DNA from 3 places in the Agrobacterium sp. ES01 genome. Region 3 is predicted to be linked to each of the others. Evidence: predicted binding sites of a transcription regulator. Region 3 holds the regulator's gene; each other region holds the start of a gene.
What was found. The regulator LexA, encoded in region 3, represses DNA repair genes until DNA is damaged. The targets are predictions, from matches to a motif close to TGTTCNNNNTGTGTTCNG.
Positions count from the first base shown of each region.

Region 1 (6,329 bases), on a different contig from region 3:
ACATGGGTGGGCGGATGGCAGGGCAGATCGAGCAACGGCTGAGCGAGAACGGCATGACGTCCGACACACCCGTGGTTGTGATGTCCTCTGTCAGCCGACCGCAAGCGCGTAGCTGGGCCGGGCCCCTTGGAGAGCTGGCAGATGCCATGCGGACAATCGGCGTCGACGAACCTGTCCTGATCGGTGTTGGCGCGGTTTTTGGTGCGATAGCCGGACGACGCTTTCTTTCTCATGAAATCAGCACGCAGGAGCAAATGTCACGAATGATATAAGCAGTGACAGCCGAGACCTTCAGTTGGGTAGTTCCGTGGTGTCATGGCCTATGCCTTAGAGTTAAAGGATCTATTCGCCGTGCGCTGCTGCATCGCACAGACAAGCGGGTCCAGGTTGGGGGGCATGTTCAGGTCTCTATGTTGCAGATCCCGCGATGAATTGCCTTTACTGGGCAACGTTTAATTCGTGCGCAAACTACAACAAGCGCCTTCTGCCTCAGGCGCTTTCCAGCTCAGCAAGTTCGTTCTACTGCGCCTAAACGGTCGTTGAATCAATGGCCTAGCCATAATAAATTGCCAATGATGAGGCTGTAATAACAGGGTCGACGGTTCGAACCGGTTCAAGGCAAACATGCAACATCGGATACCAAATCGTTGGACACCACAGCCCAACAGCACCCCAGAATGACTAAAGGCGCAGTCTGTGAAGACCACGCCTAGCCAAATTCCGTTTAGACTCTCCAAGTGCCATGGTAAGGCCATGGGCTCGCAACACCATTGTGCCACCACTCAGCGAGTAGCTATGTTATAGGGAAAAGAGACTCGCATTGCAAGGGGAAGCAAGTGTCCAGCATCACCAAGCGCCATGTGCCGACATCGCAGCTACTGGGTGAATACCTGACATTCGTCCCCACACCGCAGCAGGTGGATCACTTCAAGGCTGACATGCGCACCCTCAACCCCACGCTGTTACGCGATAGTATTCGCGAAGCGGTTCAGGTCCAAGCCCTACAGCAGATACCGACACCTGAGCAGAGGCTCGTGATCCACAGGATCTATACCCGCAAGGTGAAAGAATTTTCGTCGATCTACCCCTTCGTGTTCGCGGTGGAGAACGCTCTGCGCTCGGTGCTTGCCGACTACCTAGAAGAACGCTTTGGGCGGATGGACTGGTGGACGCTGATCCGCAATGCCCGGCAGAATGGGAAGACCTACACTGCCTTTCCCAACATTCTGGGTACGCCTGTCAATCCAGCTTTCGTGAAAGCTGTCTGGCGAGTTTTCGAAAATATGGTCAGCCAGCAGCATATGAACAATGTTACGGGAAACAACAAAACCGACGAGTTCTACTATTGCCTTACCCTGGGTGATCTATGGACAATTATGCAGGCGGACTGGCTCCTGATCCGCGACATGTTTGCCCCGGACTCTGTCCTCGGCTTCACCTTCACGAAAACCATGTTTAACGACACGATGCGGGTCATCAAGGAGACACGCAACGAGCTGTTTCACAGTAACCCGATCAAGGATCGCAAAAAGATTGTCGACTCCTGTGAGCGTATCCTGAACGGACTACAGTTCCACCTCGGCGACTACGACCATGATCTTGGGGTCGCGCAATATGTGCGCGTGCCCGCGACCGTCGCAAGGTCGCAGCGCCATGTCATTCCGGCGCGATGAACCCATCATTCGCCCGCAGGCTGATGTTTCGCATGGTTCTGCAGCGCATTGCGAACCATGATGCTCCAGGCATGCTCTCTGAATAGCACTGGATTATCAGTCATTCGGGGATCCCTTCGAACCCAAAACGTTTGCCGCGCGTAGCTGCTCCGAAGGAGCAAAAGAGGTGCTATACGGAGAGGTATATTCTCTCTCAACATTAGCCAATTACACCGACAAGGGAAAGCTCGCGTCAATGATGCGCAGTCCCCCCAATTTCGCCGCTGCGCAACGAAATCGGCTCCCCCACGCCCCGTAGGCCGCCTTCGGCGGTCATTGACCCAAACCCTCCCTTATCGGTCCGGCACCTTTGTTTTCATTCAAAGGAGCTGACAATGAACACTTACGACCACATCAACGAACTGCGCGCTGAACTTGCAGCGTCCATCGACCAGGCCGAGCGCCAGCAGATCGCAGCCGAGCTGGCGTCAGCGGAAGCGAAGCTTGCCGAAGAGGATGCTGCTTTCGAAGCGCTGATCAGCGACGAGCCGCCCCATTAGGGCGGCCTATCACTCATGGCCTAGGCTTCATCTTGCCAGCGCGACTGGCAGCTCCTTTATATTGGTCGTGTATCGCGGCGATCGGCGGTCAAACTTCGCTTGCCAGTCACGCTTGATTCCGGCCGACGCAGGGATGAGCGATCCTCGCCCGAATTTCCCGTTGACCGCATCCAGCGCGGTCATCAGCCGTTCCGACTGGTCAAGGTCCCGCGCATCGAACAGGGGCCGCGGCTGTGACGCCGCCTGCACCAGATCATTCATGATGATGCCGGCCTTTGCATAGCGATGGCCGTCCCTGAAAATCTTTCGCGCTCCGCTTTGCGCTGCCCGGATCAGGTCGAATGTGTCATTCGATGCTTCGGTAAAATGCACCGTCGTTTGGGCCGAATGCGGATTGTCCTTTTGGTTGAAGCGCGATGTGTGCATGAAGACCGCCATATGTGTTGCCTCGAGACCATGCCGGCGCAGCTTCTCTGCTGCCCTCATCGCATAGGCCGCGACCGCCTCGAGCATTCCGGCCAGATCCGTAACCGGTGTTCCGAAGGATCGGGTTACGGCGCAGCCCTTCCGTTGTGGCGGTACGTCTTCGAGCGGTAGGCATGAAATGCCCTGCAGCTCCAGAACCGTCCTTTCGCCCACCACGCTCAGGAGATTGCGAGCAAGCCGCGCATCAACGCGGGCCAGGTCGCCGGCTGTCTCAATGCCCAGGCCGAAGAGTTTTCGCTCTGATGCCGATCCAACGCCCCAAACCTCCCCCACCTCGACGCGATCGAGCCAGCTTTGCCGAACGGCTGCATCTGTCAGATCGCAGACGCCGCCAAGCTCCGGGTTCTTCTTTGCAACGTGGTTTGCGAACTTCGCCAGTGTCTTGCTCGGGCCAATGCCGACACATGTCGGGATCCCGGTCCATTGCTGAACCGTGGACCGAAGATCGCGGCCGAAGGTAACGCGATCGGCGGGCCTGATGTCGGTCATATCCAAAAAGCTTTCATCGATCGAATAGACCTCAACATCCGGAGACCATTGCCGATAGATCGCATTCAGCCTGGCGCTCATGTCGCCATAAAGGGTGTAATTGCTAGAGTAGACCGCCACGCCGTTATCGCGACAGAGGTCACGGATCTTGAAGTATGGTTCGCCCATGCCAATTCCGAGCGCCTTGGCCTCCGCCGTCCTGGCGACGGCACAGCCGTCATTGTTGGACAGAACAATCACCGGGCGCTTGGCTATTGACGGGTCGAAGACGCGCTCGCACGAGCAATAGAATGAGTTGCCGTCAATCAGCGCGAACGAGGTCATACCTTTCTCCTCGGTCGCAGCCAATGAACGTTGCAGAGTGCCACGCCCCAGATCTCGACTTCTGCGATCTCCGGAAGGTCGAACAGCGGCATGTCCGAATTCTCGAACATCAGCCGCGGGCGACCACCTGTCATGCGCAGCCGCTTCAACGACCGCTCGCCATGTACGGTCGCTACGACAATATCGCCGTCGACCGGGCGCAGGCTGCGGTCGACCACGATCAAATCCCCGTGGAAGATTCCCGCGTCTCGCATCGAATTGCCGTCGACCTTCCACAAGAACGTCGCCGGCGGGTTCCGGATCAGGAGCTTTGTGAGGTCAATCGATTCTTCGATGTAGTCATCTGCGGGTGACGGAAAGCCGGCGCATAACCCATGGAGCATGAGAGGCACATAGACTTCTGCCTCGATTTTCAGGCCGGCGAGCATTTCAAACTGGTCCTTTCGTGATACGGAATGAAAGGAACAAACAGGGAACGTATGGACCGCTAAAAGTCAAGATGGAACATGACGCGAGCCTAATCTGCAGATTTGCACCTGACGCGAGTGTCCGCGTGGTGTTAACTTTTTGAGGCGTTGTCACAATGGAGAGGAATAAGGATCGCCATGACTGACGAAGTGGAACACCTGTCAAACGCGCTGATGTGGACCGTCGGCATGATCACCCAAGCCGGGCCAGACGACCTCAAACGTGTGGCAAATGCCTATCGAGAAGCGCAGGATCTGGTTTCGCAGATTCCAAAGACCGAGGAAGGCGCGCGGCCTCGCATCGTCGCGTGCTTCCACAGGTCAGACAAATATCGCGCTGCGGACGATATCGCCTGCGTTGGATGGATCCTAACGGCGATCCAGGAGCGCGTGAACGAAGGCGATCTGCGAGACTGGAGGAAATTGCGAACGGTCGTAAAGCAGATGCTAAAGCTGCTGCCGGAGCCGACGCGCTCGCTTCACTGAATATTTGGTGTATCGAGAAGATGTTCAAAGCCCTCCCAGGTCGCCTTGTCGTCCACCCAATGACGCTGAAGCTCTTTCCATCTTCTGTCCGCCGAAACCTGCATCTTCGCGATGGTCTCAAGGAGTTGGCGCGAGAATAGCAGCTCGTCCTGTTGAGCGGTTTTGAATATGATACCGCCCTCTGGGTCATAGGAAACGTGAAGCAGCTGATTGTCCGCATCGAGGACGAACATGGACACTTCGGGTTCGCCATCCTCGTTTTTGGTTACGATCAGCGTATCGACTGGGTAGCCGCCGGTTGCCTTTTGCAGTGCCTCGTCAAAAGCATTGGTCATGGGATCACCTTTCCTGTCACTGTCGAATCTAACGGAACGGTTTTGGCGGGGGAAGTCGGTCCCGGCTTCCGCTTCGCGGCGCTATGCTAAGCCTCCTGCGGCTTCCCTTCTTCCGTCAAAACCGTGTCGAGAATTGCCGCTTTCCCGCCCTTTAAGGAGGGGCGGCGCTATGCTGAAAGCTCCGATGTTCTTCACTGTCTTCCTCGGATCTCGGACCGGCGCCGATCGATCCGAGCGGTGCCTTCGCCAGATGTGGGGGGAAGGACGCCGCATGAGCGCCGGCTATTCGCCAATGGCGACCGGCGCGCGGCGGAAACCAGAGCCAACCCATTGAGTGCAAGTTATGGCGCGGCTTTCGCCGCGCCATTCCCTTTCTGCTTCTCGATCGTCCGGGGCTCCATGGCAAGCACAAGATCATGCACCATCTTCAAGGCCGTTTCGTCGAGCTTCTGCAGGTGGCCGACCGTTTCCTCCATCAGCTGGTCTCTCAGGGCTTCGCGTGACTTGCCTTTGGGATGCGTAGGCCGTTCGTTGACGAAGGGATCGAAGAACTCTTCCGGGGTGATGTTCAGGACTTCGAAAACGTGGAGCAGGCGTCCGACTGTCATCAAGGAGGAGGAGTTTTCGTAGCGGGCGTAGGTAGCCTCCTTCACCCCTAGCAGCATAGCGACTTTGGCTTGCGCAAGTTGTCGATCGGTCCGCAGGTCACGCAGCCTTTGCGCGACAAGCAGATCCAGTTGCCTGAGATCGATGATCTTTCCGTCGAGCCGCTTGCGATAAACCGGATGATCTTTGTTTGGATCGTCAACGCGTTCAAGTCCGAGATAGTTTACCCACTGCTCGAGTCCGAAACCTGCCATTGCCACCAACCACACTGGAAAATAATCGCTATTCCTCCGGGACAATTAAAGATGGTGCCTCGAAAGTCTACCCCGGATCGCTGCTTTGGCGCATCGCTTTGCGACCCCGCTCTATGCCTTCGGCACGGAGCCAGCAGGCACTGTCTCCGCCCATTCGGGTGACGATCGGTTGCGCTGCGGCTTCGCCTCAAATCAGATTCATCGCAGGCAAAATCCGTTCGGAACATTTACAGCTCCGCCCGATCAACCCATATTGCCGGCGGATCCAAGTCAGGTCTTGGCAGATCTCTAGCCCTTTTCTGTCATGTGCCTGCGGAGGCCGCCCTGCCTCGTATCGGGGCGGTCTCCACTCTCCCAAAGCTCCTCACAGTCATCAGCACCAGTCACGGTGAGGCCGGTTCCCGTCACGATGAAGCAGTGACGCCGGAGGCGTCCTGTCTGTTTCTTTGGTGAGGGAAAGAGGAGCGCTGCCCCCTCTCCCTCACAAGGGGAAAAAACGGTCTCCCCGTCCTTCCTTCGCGCAGCCTTGGGGCAGCGCTTTGTGCAGGAGCGCCGTTGACACGACGCCCTTTCGGCTTCGCCTCGGGCGGGCGAACCCCCTCCGTTTTTATCCCCTTGCCACCCTCTCCCCCGCTGCTCCGCGCGAGCTCGGGAGCAGGAGCGGGGCTCC
Region 1 covers NZ_JBNQTH010000012.1:21,645-27,973, forward strand. Annotated here, with positions in the region: gene cysG (siroheme synthase CysG) at 1-272, shown strand, start outside; gene ACQQ2Q_RS21635 (hypothetical protein) at 837-1,673, shown strand; gene ACQQ2Q_RS21640 (hypothetical protein) at 2,048-2,212, shown strand; gene ACQQ2Q_RS21645 (Y-family DNA polymerase) at 2,240-3,511, opposite strand; gene ACQQ2Q_RS21650 (LexA family protein) at 3,508-3,939, opposite strand; gene ACQQ2Q_RS21655 (hypothetical protein) at 4,117-4,464, shown strand; gene ACQQ2Q_RS21660 (hypothetical protein) at 4,458-4,799, opposite strand; gene ACQQ2Q_RS21665 (helix-turn-helix domain-containing protein) at 5,141-5,659, opposite strand.
Region 1: ACQQ2Q_RS21650 (LexA family protein) is a predicted target of LexA. The motif match lies at 3,972-3,989, and genes of this name have one in related genera.

Region 2 (6,329 bases), on a different contig from region 3:
GACGGCAAGGAACATCTTGTCCACATGGGATCCTATGGCATTGGACCGACACGCCTTGTTCCCGCCATCATTGAAGCCTCGCATGACGACAACGGAATCATCTGGCCGGAATCGGTCGCGCCCTTTGATTGCGTCGTGATCAACATGAAGACGGGCGACGAAGCGTGTGATGCGGCTTGCGAAAAGATCTATGCGGAACTGATGAAGGCCGGCAAAGACGTACTTTACGACGACACCACCGGTGGTGCTGGTGCAAAGTTTGCGACAGCCGACCTCATTGGCGTCCCGATGCAGATCATTGCTGGTCCGCGCTCGGTTGCCAATGGCGAAGTCGAACTCAAGGTGCGCAAGACCGGCGCCCGCGAGACCATGACAATCGAGGCCGCGATCAACCGCCTTCTGGCCTGATCGAATTATTGGAGGCGACATGACCAGCGCAGCCGCCGACACTCCGGCTGGCCAGAACGGTGAAAAAACCGGCTCGGCCAAGCCTTTCTCCGCATTCGAACGCATGGTGGCATGGCGCTACCTGCATGCCCGACGCAAGGAAGCTTTCATCTCGGTGATCGCAGGCTTTTCCTTTGTCGGCATCATGCTGGGTGTGGCAACGCTCATCATCGTTATGGCGGTGATGAATGGTTTCCGCACGGAGCTGATTTCGCGCATTCTGGGCATCAACGGTCATATGATCGTCCAGGCCGTTGATACGCCTCTGAGCGACTTCGCCGATCTGGCGAAGAAGTTCGAGGGCGTCGAAGGCGTGACCATGGCCATTCCGCTGGTCGAGGGGCAGACCCTGGCCTCAGGCCGGTTGGGTGCGGGCACCGGCGCGCTGGTGCGAGGCATCCGTGCCGAAGACCTTCTCAAGCTGAAAACGGTATCGGGTAATATCCGCTCCGGCGATATGGTCGGCTTTACCAGCGGGCAGGGCATTTTGATCGGCTCGCGCATGGCCGCAGATCTGGGCGTGTCTGCCGGCGATACGGTGACGCTTGTGTCTCCCGAAGGCGATGTAACGCCCATGGGCGTAAACCCGCGCGTGAAAGCCTATACGGTATCCGGCATCTTCGAGATTGGCATGTCGGAATATGACAGCTCCATCATCTACATGCCGCTTGAAGAAGCGCAGCTCTACTTCAATGCCGAAGGCATCGTGCAGTCGATCGAGCTGTTCGTTTCCGATCCAGACAAGATCGACGAGATCCGTCCCAAGGTGGAGGCGGCTGCCGGTCGCCAGCTCTACATCACCGACTGGCGTCAGCGGAACCAGACCTTCTTTTCTGCCCTTCAGGTGGAGCGCAATGTGATGTTCATGATCCTGACGCTCATCGTTCTGGTGGCGGCACTCAACATCATTTCCGGCCTCATCATGCTGGTGAAGGACAAATCGAGCGATATCGGGATCTTGCGGACCATGGGCGCCAGTTCCGGCGCCGTTATGCGCATCTTCTTCATGACCGGGGCGGCCATCGGAACGGCGGGCACCATTGCCGGTGTCGCTCTTGGCGTTGTGGTCTGTCTCAACATCGAGTCGATCCGCCAGTTCTTCTCCTGGGTCTCCGGTACGATCCTGTTCGATCCGGAACTCTACTTCCTGAGCCAGCTGCCGGCGGATATGAATCTCGGCGAGACCGTGACCGTCGTCATCATGGCGCTCACATTGTCCTTCCTGGCGACGATCTTTCCCGCCTGGCGGGCATCACGCCTCGATCCCGTCCAGGCGCTCCGATACGAATGAGGACACCTCAAGCCATGTCATCCAAGACCGTCCTCCAGCTCTCAGGGATCAAGCAGGACTATGGTCAGGGCGAGACCGTCCTGACGATCCTGAAAAATGCCAATTTCAGCCTCATGGCAGGCGAAACCGTCGCTTTGGTCGCCCCCTCGGGCACCGGCAAGTCGACGCTTCTGCACATTGCCGGGCTGCTCGAGCATCCGACCGATGGCGAAGTGACACTGGGCGGTGAGGCCTGCAATGGTCTGGGCGATGATCAACGCACCCGGATGCGGCGCAATGGCATTGGCTTCGTCTATCAGTTCCACCATTTGCTGCCCGAGTTTACGGCCCTTGAGAATATCATGATGCCGCAACTGATCGCCGGCCTGACAATGGCCGAGGCGCGGGAGCGGGCAAGCCAGTTGCTCGATTACATGCGCATCAGCCATCGTGGCGAGCATCGCCCGGCGGAACTGTCGGGTGGTGAACAGCAGCGTGTCGCCATTGCCCGCGCCGTTGCCAATGCACCGCTGGTGCTGCTGGCCGACGAGCCGACCGGCAACCTCGATCCGGAAACCGCTTCTTATGTGTTTTCCGCCTTGGAGGCACTGGTGCGGCAGTCGGGACTTGCAGCTCTCATTGCGACCCATAACCACGACCTGGCGCGGCGTATGGATCGCTGTGTGACCATCATTGATGGCAAGGTTGTCGATTATGATCCGGGTGCTCGCCCCGTCATTTAACCCCGCAGACTTTGATGCCGTGCTCGTCGCTCCAGTCTTTCAGGGAGACCGTGCTTGGCGCGGTGTTCTGGGATGTGCCGTTTAAGACATACTTCCCGCTCAGCACATTATAGTCGCACGACCCGTTGCTGTCGGGATTGTCGATATCCAGCGTGTCGTTCCAGTTATAGGTAAAGCCGGCAACGATAAACTGGCTGTCACGCCAGGCGATGGTGACCGTCTGCGTCCAGCGGTTCCGCCCGATGCCCGAATTTTGCGTCGTCACGGCCAGGGAACCATTGTCCAGCGCTTTGAGTTCAGGGTCGCGTCCAAACATGCCGTCGAGACTGGTATTGCCCCACAGCGAATAGGCACCCTCGCTGACGGGCCGCAACAGGTTGTGGGTCTTGTCTGCGAGGTACAGATAGAGAAGGGCTTCGTCACTGTCCGCGTCCTCTGGAGCGACCAGCAGGGCAAGGTCGCTTCGGCCATCCTTGTTCCAGTCGCCGGTCACGCCGGAAACGACCCGTCCAGCTGGAAAATCAACAGCACCTGCCGAGACAGCCGGAAGCATTGCAATCACGGCAGCGGTCATCATTCGTTTCATCGTCTCTCACAATTCTCAATGGCAATTCATCTGGCGGTGTTCTCGCATACAGGCATGCTGAACAAAATGGCGAAAAAGTGATTGACGAAAGAACGAAAAGAGAACATAGTGGAAACATAACAAGTAAGGAGTGAGCCATGACCGAGGTAATTCGTGACGTTGCAGCATTCGCTTCCATCGCGGTTTTCATCGCAAGTTTTTCATTGATCGTGATGGCCCTGTAAGGCCTTTAGAGCGGGATAGCTTTTTGTCCCGACCGTTTGCATCTGGACTTGAGACCTCAGCCGGTCGAAAATAGCCGCCGATTCCTCGTGAGAGAAAGCGGTGCGTTTATGAGTGGTGCGGTTGTGGCTAAGGGTTCGGACGGGGCAGGCGAAACCTCGCCGGGTTTCGTGCATCTGAGGGTCCATTCGGCCTATTCGCTGCTCGAAGGTGCTTTGCCTCTCAAGAAGATCCTCGCGAAGGCGGCAAGCGACAGCCAGCCAGCCATCGCGGTGACCGATACCAATAATCTGTTCGTCGCGCTGGAGTTTTCGCAAAAGGCGCTGGGCGAGGGTCTGCAGCCGATCATCGGATGCCAGCTCGCCATCGACATGGAAGATGCGGGCGATGACAAGCGTGGACATCAGTCCATGCAGAAGTTCCCGGCCATCGTTCTGTTGTCGTCGACACCGGCCGGCTATGAGCGTCTGGTCGATCTGGTGAGCCGTGCCTATCTCGACGGTGAAAGCGGACAACTGGTTCACATCAAGGCGTCCTGGCTCGAAGAGATCGGCACGGAAGGTCTGATTGCGCTCACCGGTGCCACGACAGGTCCGGTCGATATTGCTCTGCGCGAAGGGCATAAGGCTCAGGCCGAAGCCCGCCTTGAGACGCTGAAAGGCTTTTTCGGCGACAGGCTCTATATCGAATTGCAAAGGCAGGTTGGCTATAGCCGCCCGCACGAGCAAAAAATGATCGATCTGGCTTACGAGCATGGCGTACCGCTGGTTGCCACCAACGAGGCCTTCTTCCCGACCAAGGATGACTATGAGGCCCACGACGCTCTGATGGCGGTGGCCCATAATGCTATCGTCTCCGATGACAGCCGTTTTCGCCTGACACCCGATCACTATCTCAAAAGCCGCGCAGAAATGCGCAAGCTGTTTGCAGACCTGCCGGAAGCGCTCGACAACACGGTCGAGATCGCCCGTCGTTGTTCTTTCATTCTCGACACGCGCAAGCCCATCCTGCCACGCTTTACCGGCGCCAGCGAAGACCCCGATGAGGCCGATCGCGCCGAGGGCGCGGAGCTTCGCCGTCAGGCGGTCGAAGGGCTTGAAAACCGGCTGGCGGCCCTTGGAATGGCACCGGGCTACGACGAAACCCAATATCGCGAGCGCCTCGATTTCGAACTCTCCATTATCGAGCGTATGAAATTTCCGGGCTACTTCCTGATCGTTGCCGACTTCATCAAATGGGCCAAGAGCCAGGATATTCCGGTTGGCCCCGGACGTGGTTCGGGTGCGGGCTCGCTGGTTGCCTATGCGCTGACCATCACCGATGTCGATCCGCTGCGCTTCTCACTGCTGTTTGAACGCTTCCTCAACCCGGAACGCGTATCGATGCCCGACTTCGATATCGACTTCTGCCAGGATCGCCGCGAAGAGGTGATCCGTTATGTACAGAAGAAATACGGTCGCGAGCAGGTGGCGCAGATCATCACCTTCGGATCGCTGCAGGCGCGCGCAGCGCTGCGTGACGTCGGTCGTGTTCTGGAAATGCCCTATGGCCAGGTCGACAAGATCTGCAAGCTGGTGCCGAACAACCCGGCCAGCCCGACTCCTCTCTCCAAGGCGATCGAGGAGGAGCCCAAGCTGCAGGAGGCTGCTGACGAGGAGCCTGTTGTCGCCCGGCTTCTGGACATCGCCCAGAAGATCGAAGGCCTCTATCGCCACGCCTCGACCCATGCTGCCGGTATCGTCATCGGTGACCGCCCGCTGTCGAAGCTGGTGCCAATGTATCGCGATCCGCGCTCGGATATGCCTGTCACCCAGTTCAATATGAAATGGGTCGAACAGGCCGGTCTGGTCAAGTTCGACTTTCTCGGCCTGAAAACGCTGACGGTTCTGAAGACTGCGGTTGATTTCGTGCGCCGCACCAAGGGTGTCGAAGTCGATCTTGCGGCCATCCCGCTGGACGACAAGAAGACCTATGACATGCTCTCGCGCGGCGAGACTGTCGGCGTGTTCCAGGTGGAAAGTGCCGGCATGCGCAAGGCCCTGATCGGCATGCGTCCCGACTGCATCGAGGACATCATCGCGCTGGTGGCGCTCTACCGCCCGGGCCCGATGGAGAATATCCCGGTCTACAATGCCCGCAAGCACGGCGAAGAAGAAATCGAATCGGTCCATCCGACCATCGATTATCTGCTCAAGGAAACGCAGGGCGTTATCGTCTACCAGGAGCAGGTGATGCAGATCGCCCAGGTGCTCTCCGGCTATTCGCTCGGAGAAGCCGACCTTCTGCGTCGCGCCATGGGTAAAAAGATCAAGGAGGAGATGGACAAGCAGCGCGCTCGTTTCGTCGACGGTGCGGTGAAAAACGGCGTCCTCAAACCGCAGGCCGACCTCATTTTCGATCTGCTGGCCAAGTTCGCCAATTACGGTTTCAACAAGTCGCACGCCGCTGCCTACGCTATCGTCTCGTACCAGACCGCCTATATGAAGGCGCATTATCCGGTCGAGTTCCTCGCATCGTCGATGACCTATGAAATGTCGAACACCGACAAGATCAACGATTTCCGCCAGGATGCGGGCCGGATTGGCATCAAGGTCGTGCCGCCATCGGTGCAGACCTCCTTCCGCAAGTTCGAGCCGGGCGACAACAGCATTTTCTATTCGCTGGCGGCGCTTAAAGGCGTGGGCGAAGCCTGCGTGGATCATATCGTCGAGGTGCGCGGCGACACGCCATTTGCCTCGATCGAGGATTTCTGCCTGCGCATCGATCCCAAGCAGATCAACCGTCGGGTGTTCGAAAGCCTGATTGCGGCCGGCGCCTTCGATTGTTTCGGTGTGGATCGGGCGCAACTGGTCGCGTCGCTTGACCGCATTATCGGTTACGCCCAGCGTGCGCAGGAAAACAAGGTCAGCGGACAGTCCGACATGTTCGGATCCGGTGGCGCCAGCGGACCGGAAAAGATCGCACTTCCGGCCTTCTCACCCTGGACACCGTCAGACAAGCTGATGCGTGAGTTCCAGGTGCTGGGCTTCTATCTGTCCGCCCACCCCCTGGATGCCTACAA
Region 2 covers NZ_JBNQTH010000001.1:57,180-63,508, reverse strand. Annotated here, with positions in the region: gene proS (proline--tRNA ligase) at 1-408, shown strand, start outside; gene ACQQ2Q_RS00335 (lipoprotein-releasing ABC transporter permease subunit) at 428-1,738, shown strand; gene ACQQ2Q_RS00330 (ABC transporter ATP-binding protein) at 1,753-2,460, shown strand; gene ACQQ2Q_RS00325 (hypothetical protein) at 2,453-3,046, opposite strand; gene dnaE (DNA polymerase III subunit alpha) at 3,379-6,329, shown strand, end outside.
Region 2: dnaE (DNA polymerase III subunit alpha) is a predicted target of LexA. The motif match lies at 3,135-3,152, and genes of this name have one in related genera.

Region 3 (6,329 bases):
AAAAATACAATGGCAAGAGTATGAAAGCTTGGTGTCGCCTGAAGCGAGACAAGCCGAGGTCATCGACAGTGCCTTCGCCTCAGTGTCGAAACTTCGCAGCCTCACCCCTTGGTGATTGCGTCAAACGCCAGAAGGGTTTCCAGAAGCCGCGGCATGTCTTTCAGATGAACCATGTTCGGGCCGTCAGAAGGTGAGTTATCCGGATCCTGATGGGTTTCGATGAACAGCCCGCCAACGCCAACGGCAACGGCGGCACGCGCAAGCGTTTCAACGAATTCGCGCTGGCCACCGGTCGATCCACCCTGCCCGCCCGGTTGTTGCACGGAATGGGTCGCGTCAAACACCACCGGTGCCCCCATGGCCGCCATGATCGGCAAGGCGCGGAAATCAGACACCAGTGTATTGTATCCGAAGGATGCACCGCGCTCGCACAAGAGCACGTTCGGATTGCCGCTTTCGACGATCTTGGCGAGCACGTTCTTCATGTCCCAGGGCGCGAGGAACTGGCCTTTCTTGACGTTGATCGCACGACCAGTCTTGGCAGCAGCGACCAGCAGGTCGGTCTGGCGACTGAGGAAGGCCGGGATTTGCAACACGTCCACCACCGGCGCGACGATGGCACACTGTTCCTCGGTGTGAATGTCGGTCAGCACAGGAAAGCCGAATTCCTTTTTAAGGTCTGCAAACACCTCAAGTGCCTGCTCCAGCCCGATACCGCGTTTTCCAGACAGAGATGTCCGGTTGGCCTTGTCAAAGGAGGACTTGTAGACGAGGCCGATGCCGAGCGTGTCGCAGATTTCCTTGATCTCGCCAGCCATCATAAAGGCATGGTCGCGGCTCTCCATCTGGCAAGGGCCGGCGATCAACGAAAATCGCGCGCTATTGGAAAAGGTGACCTTGCTTGCGCCATCGCCAACGACCACGCTTGAATTTGGTGAAATGCTCATGCCTTGTCCTCGAATATGAATGTTACGCCTTGACCCGCCGATGGTGGAACCACAAGGCGACCCTCCCGGGCTTCGTGAGAAATGCCATTAGCGGCAAGAAGCGCACCTGTCACGCCAAGATCGCCCACGGCAAAGACTAATCCCGCGCCCTCGAGACCGGCGGTCCTGCTCATTACAGATAGACCATAGCTGCGGGTAAATCCGTCCGGCGTCATCACTTCTATCTGAGTGCCGCCGGCAGCGAATTCCAGTCTGCCGCCACGGGTTGCTGAAGCATGCGTCTGCAACACAGCATCGATATAACCCTCAAATATTGAGGGGTCTTCCGCCGTCAAGATCACGCCACTCACACGCACTGCGCCATTGTCGTGTCGCGCCAGCGCCTCCTTGTCGACGGCCAGCGGCAACAGTCGCTCACAGGCAAACAGCAGCAGGTCAGGCGCTTGTTCATCCCTGGCGAAAGCCAGCTTGAAACCGGCTTTCGCCTCGCTTCCATCGGCCGCTTGAACAGGTCGCTCGAAAGACAGCATCTTGCCGGCAGACCGTCCCTCTGCCTCGAACCTTGCGTGATCCGCATCCGCGTCGCGGCTCTCGGCAATAATGGCCGACAGCCCCTCGCCACGATCTGCCCGAAACGCTTCATGGCGCGCCACAAACACATTGCCCTGCCGTATCGCGTCGTGGCATTTCTCAGGATCGGCAACACCCAGAGGCTCCAGATATCCGCCTTCGGAAAAATAAACACAGGCATTTTCGGTGCCGAATGGATGGAGCGCATCGGCTGCGAAAGTAAAACCGAGCGCCGTCAACCGGTTGCGTGCGACCCCAAGCGCGCCGACAGGCAGGACAATATGATCGAGCGCGCGGGCCGGCGAAACAGACGATGAATCCATAAACGGTTCCTCAGCATAAAAACGCGTCGGTTGTGCGCCATCGCAGGCTCAAACACAAGACATCGCAATTTATCGAGCATTGTAGCCCTGATGCGCACGCGCCGACCCATCAATTCCATTGTTGCCAGCCTCACAAAAATTTAGTCACTTGCAGAACACAACTGGAACAGATAGTGTATGTTCTGGATTTGTTTCATCAAAGGGAATCGCAATGCTGACCCGCAAACAACAGGAATTGTTGCTCTTCATTCACGAAAGAATGAAGGAGTCCGGCGTGCCGCCATCCTTTGATGAAATGAAAGATGCACTGGATCTGGCCTCCAAATCCGGCATCCATCGTCTGATCACAGCGCTGGAGGAGCGCGGTTTCATTCGCCGGCTACCCAACAGGGCAAGAGCACTGGAAGTGATCAAGCTTCCCGAAGCCTATTCACCCAGCATGCAGCCACGTCGCGGCGGTTTCTCGCCCAGCGTCATTGAAGGCAGCCGCGGCAAGACGCCACCGCCGATGCTGCGCCAGCCGAGCGAAGACAACAACAATACGGTTTCCGTTCCGGTAATGGGCCGCATTGCCGCCGGTGTGCCAATCTCTGCCATTCAGAACAACACTCATGAAATCAGCATTCCCGCCGAAATGGTCAGCAGCGGCGAGCATTATGCGCTTGAGGTCAAGGGTGACTCGATGATCGAGGCCGGCATCCTTGACGGCGACACCGTGATCATCCGCAACGGCTCGACCGCCAGTCCGGGCGATATCATCGTGGCGCTGGTCGATGACGAGGAAGCAACCCTGAAGCGCTTCCGTCGCAAGGGTGCGTCGATTGCTCTGGAAGCGGCCAATCCGGCTTACGAAACACGGATCTTTGGGCCTGACAGGGTCAAGGTTCAGGGTAAGCTGGTCGGCCTGATCCGCCGCTACCACTGAGGTCGGTGAGCACGGTCTCCACGAGTTTCATATCATAGCGACCGCTGCGCCAATCATATCTGCGATGCAGGCTCCAAGGCCTTGCACGGCCGGAAAAAGCAGAGCGCAAAGCGATTGCCCCGTTGCTGTGTGGGCCCAGCCATATTTCCAAAGAGCCCGTTTTGCGAAGTGTATCGGGCGTGATCAATCTCGCGCCCGAGCGGCAATGGTCATAGCCAAGCCGTCGCGCAGAAATAACAATATCACCGAGATCGCAGGCCAGGCCTGAAAGCCGTGGCTCCTCAAGTGTGACCACCCGCCATCCCCCGCTGATACGGGCAACGCACCAGACCTTGTTCAGGCAGCTGAACTGGCCGTCGACCGACATGTCCAACATATGCGCGAGTTTCGCGCTGGCGTAGCGTATCGCATTTTCCGAAAGCACGGGAAAGCGGCGACCACCATCAGGGGTCGTGATGTCCCGCGGCGCAATCGCCTCGGCAAGCAAGGCATCCTCTTCGAAAGCAGGTTTTTGATGGCTGTGGCGCTGCAAACCGTTCTGCCATTGGGTAAATATGAAGCCCGGCGGTCGGGCGCTCGTAGTGGCGATCACGTCCGCATTGTCGACCCCATTGCCGATCAACCCAACCAGACGACCGTCCTCATAGATCAGCAGATCGGCAGTCCTGTCTTTAGGAAGCGCCAATCCGGTGATCAGACCACCTGCGAGGATGGCGGTGCCAATATGCCTGATGCGACTTCGAAGCAGTGCCAGTATCAGCATGCCCGTAACCGCTAACGGCAAAACCCAACGGGCCAGTCGCGCGCTACCGACATCGCCACCCCATTCGGCGACAGTATGGGCGATCGCGATGACGAGACCGAGTCCATGCCCCATGACGTCAAGCGGAAGTCTGTCGAGGCCGATGGGCATCAGCAACATCGACACCAGGCCGGCCGGCATCACCACAAATGTGATGATCGGCATCGCCAACAGATTGGCCGGTAAACTATAGCCGGCGAGGCGGTGGAAATGCTCCAACGAAAAGATCGCCGTCGACAAACCACCAATCACGGAAGTGAGGATCAGCCCGCCAACCACGCGGATGATCGCACCGGCAAAGGGCATATCAGGCAAAAAGTCGAAATAGCCGTCGCGGGATCTGCGGAAACGCCACGCGGAATATCCAGCCACCAGCGCCACGGTTGCTGCAAATGACATCTGAAAGCTTGGCCCCATCACTTCGGAGGGCGAGATTGCCAGTATGATCGTGGCCGCCAGTGCCACATTGCGCATGCTGATCGCTGGCCTGTCCAATAGCACAGCCATGAGCATGATTGCCATCATCACGAAAGCGCGCTGCGCCGACACCTGGGCACCCGAAATCATCAGATAGAAGAATGCCGCGACAAGCGCGCCAGCGGCTGCATACTTCTTGATCGGTCTGGATGGCGCAAAGCCTGTGAACTGGCTCAACACCACCCGTAGACCGACAAAGAACAATCCAGCCGCCAGCGCCATATGCAGGCCGGAAATCGCAATCACATGGGCAAGGCCGGAGCGCCGCAGGTCGTCCAGGACGGGCTCTGAAAGCGCCCGCCGCTCACCTGTCACGATCGCCGCAGCAAAAGCACCTTCGTCTCCGCCGATTGCCGTTCGTATCCGCTCGCCGATAGCGCCACGCACCGACAGTAGATTGGATGCCAATGCCCGTTGCGCAGAGGTCAAAAAATCCGTTTGCGGTTGGTCGGATAGGGTCGAATCGCCGACATCAGGCGCGCCGAGGAAAAAGCCGATAGCGCCAATGCCGTCAAAATAGGCAGAAAAGGCAAAGTCATTCAGTCCGGGTAGCGCAGGCCCCGAGGGAGGAGATAATCTGGCCCTCCCCTCAATCGCGGCACCGATCATAAATGGTCTATGATCCGCGCGCGCCACCAGCGAAACTCTCGAAGGCGGGCGCCGTAACTGGGGTTCTCGGGTCTGTGCAATACGGACGATATAGCGCCATTCGCCGCTCGCCCCCTCCTCTCGCTGCTCGATAATGCCTGTGATATGAGTCGTGACCGGGCTGTCCAGCATGACCGTATCCAGACGCGCCGTTTCCCAAACAGCAAACAAAGACCCGGCGGTCATGAGCATCGAGGCCAGCAAGACGTAGTGCCAACACGGATTGCGATAGCGGCTGACAACTCCGAGACAAGCCAGACCGCAAAAGAGCAAAATCAACACGAAAAGCTTGGGCGGATCATCAGCCGCAAACCATAAAATAGCGCCAGTACCCATGAAAACCGGCAGAAACAGGAAAACATGGCCGTGATCACGCTCGTCTTCCAGGCATGCCGCGCTTCTGCTCGCAAGGCGTGAAAAAAACGCGCTGAACTCGGGGGCAGACCGCGGCCGCGTCATTCCTTCGCGCGTATGGCGCAGACGTGAAGGCACAGGCGCGACAGGGCGCGGCCTGCCAACAGACCGCATCGTATCCAGGTGCTTTTCCAACGCTTCATGCATGGTACGGCCCCCACGAAGTGTCCGGCTCACGGCAACAACCAAGCCGACACCAAGTCACGGAGGACAGCTTATTCGCGAAGCGGTTGATTGTTAAGCAGAACATGCTCGCGGTATACGCGCGTTCATCAGGTCAGATAGTGCAGCGCATGCAGTGCAGTGCACAATTTGGCGGGTCGATAGCTTGGCATTAACCTTCGGATCATATAGCTAATGCCTGACGCTTAACCTGTGGTGCCCAATTTGAGGGCATCTCCCGCCCATTCGGAGGATTAGCATGACGGACAAAAGCGCTGAAATAAATCTCGGTGGCAAAACTGTCGACCTGACTGTCAAAACTGGCACCCTTGGTCCAGACGTTGTCGACATTGGCGCACTCTACAAAAACACTGGCGCCTTCACCTACGACCCGGGCTTCACGTCCACCGCATCCTGCGAATCCAAGATCACCTTTATCGATGGTGACGAAGGCATTCTGCTGCACCGCGGTTACCCCATCGAACAGTTGGCCGAACAAGGCGATTTCCTCGAGACCTGCTATCTGCTGCTTTATGGCGAGCTGCCAACAGCTGTTCAGAAGAAGGATTTCGATCATCGCGTCACGCATCACACCATGGTGCACGAACAGATGAGCCGCTTCTTCACCGGCTTCCGCCGCGACGCCCATCCGATGGCTGTCATGGTTGGTACCGTCGGCGCTCTGTCGGCCTTCTACCACGACTCGACCGATATCACCGATCCGCATCAGCGCATGGTTGCCTCGCTGCGCATGATCGCAAAGATGCCGACAATTGCCGCCATGGCCTACAAGTACCATATCGGCCAGCCCTTCGTTTATCCGAAAAACGACCTGGATTATGCGGCAAACTTCCTGCGCATGTGCTTTGCCGTTCCCTGCGAGGAATATCAGGTGAACCCGGTTCTGGCCCGTGCCATGGACCGTATCTTCATCCTGCATGCCGATCACGAGCAGAACGCCTCCACATCCACGGTTCGTCTCGCTGGTTCTTCCGGTGCCAACCCGTTCGCCTGTATTGCAGCCGGCATTGCCTGCCTCTGGGGGCCTGCTCACGGTGGCG
Region 3 covers NZ_JBNQTH010000003.1:48,668-54,996, forward strand. Annotated here, with positions in the region: gene kdsA (3-deoxy-8-phosphooctulonate synthase) at 102-947, opposite strand; gene ACQQ2Q_RS09530 (VOC family protein) at 944-1,840, opposite strand; gene lexA (transcriptional repressor LexA) at 2,052-2,765, shown strand; gene ACQQ2Q_RS09540 (ComEC/Rec2 family competence protein) at 2,719-5,253, opposite strand; gene gltA (citrate synthase) at 5,528-6,329, shown strand, end outside.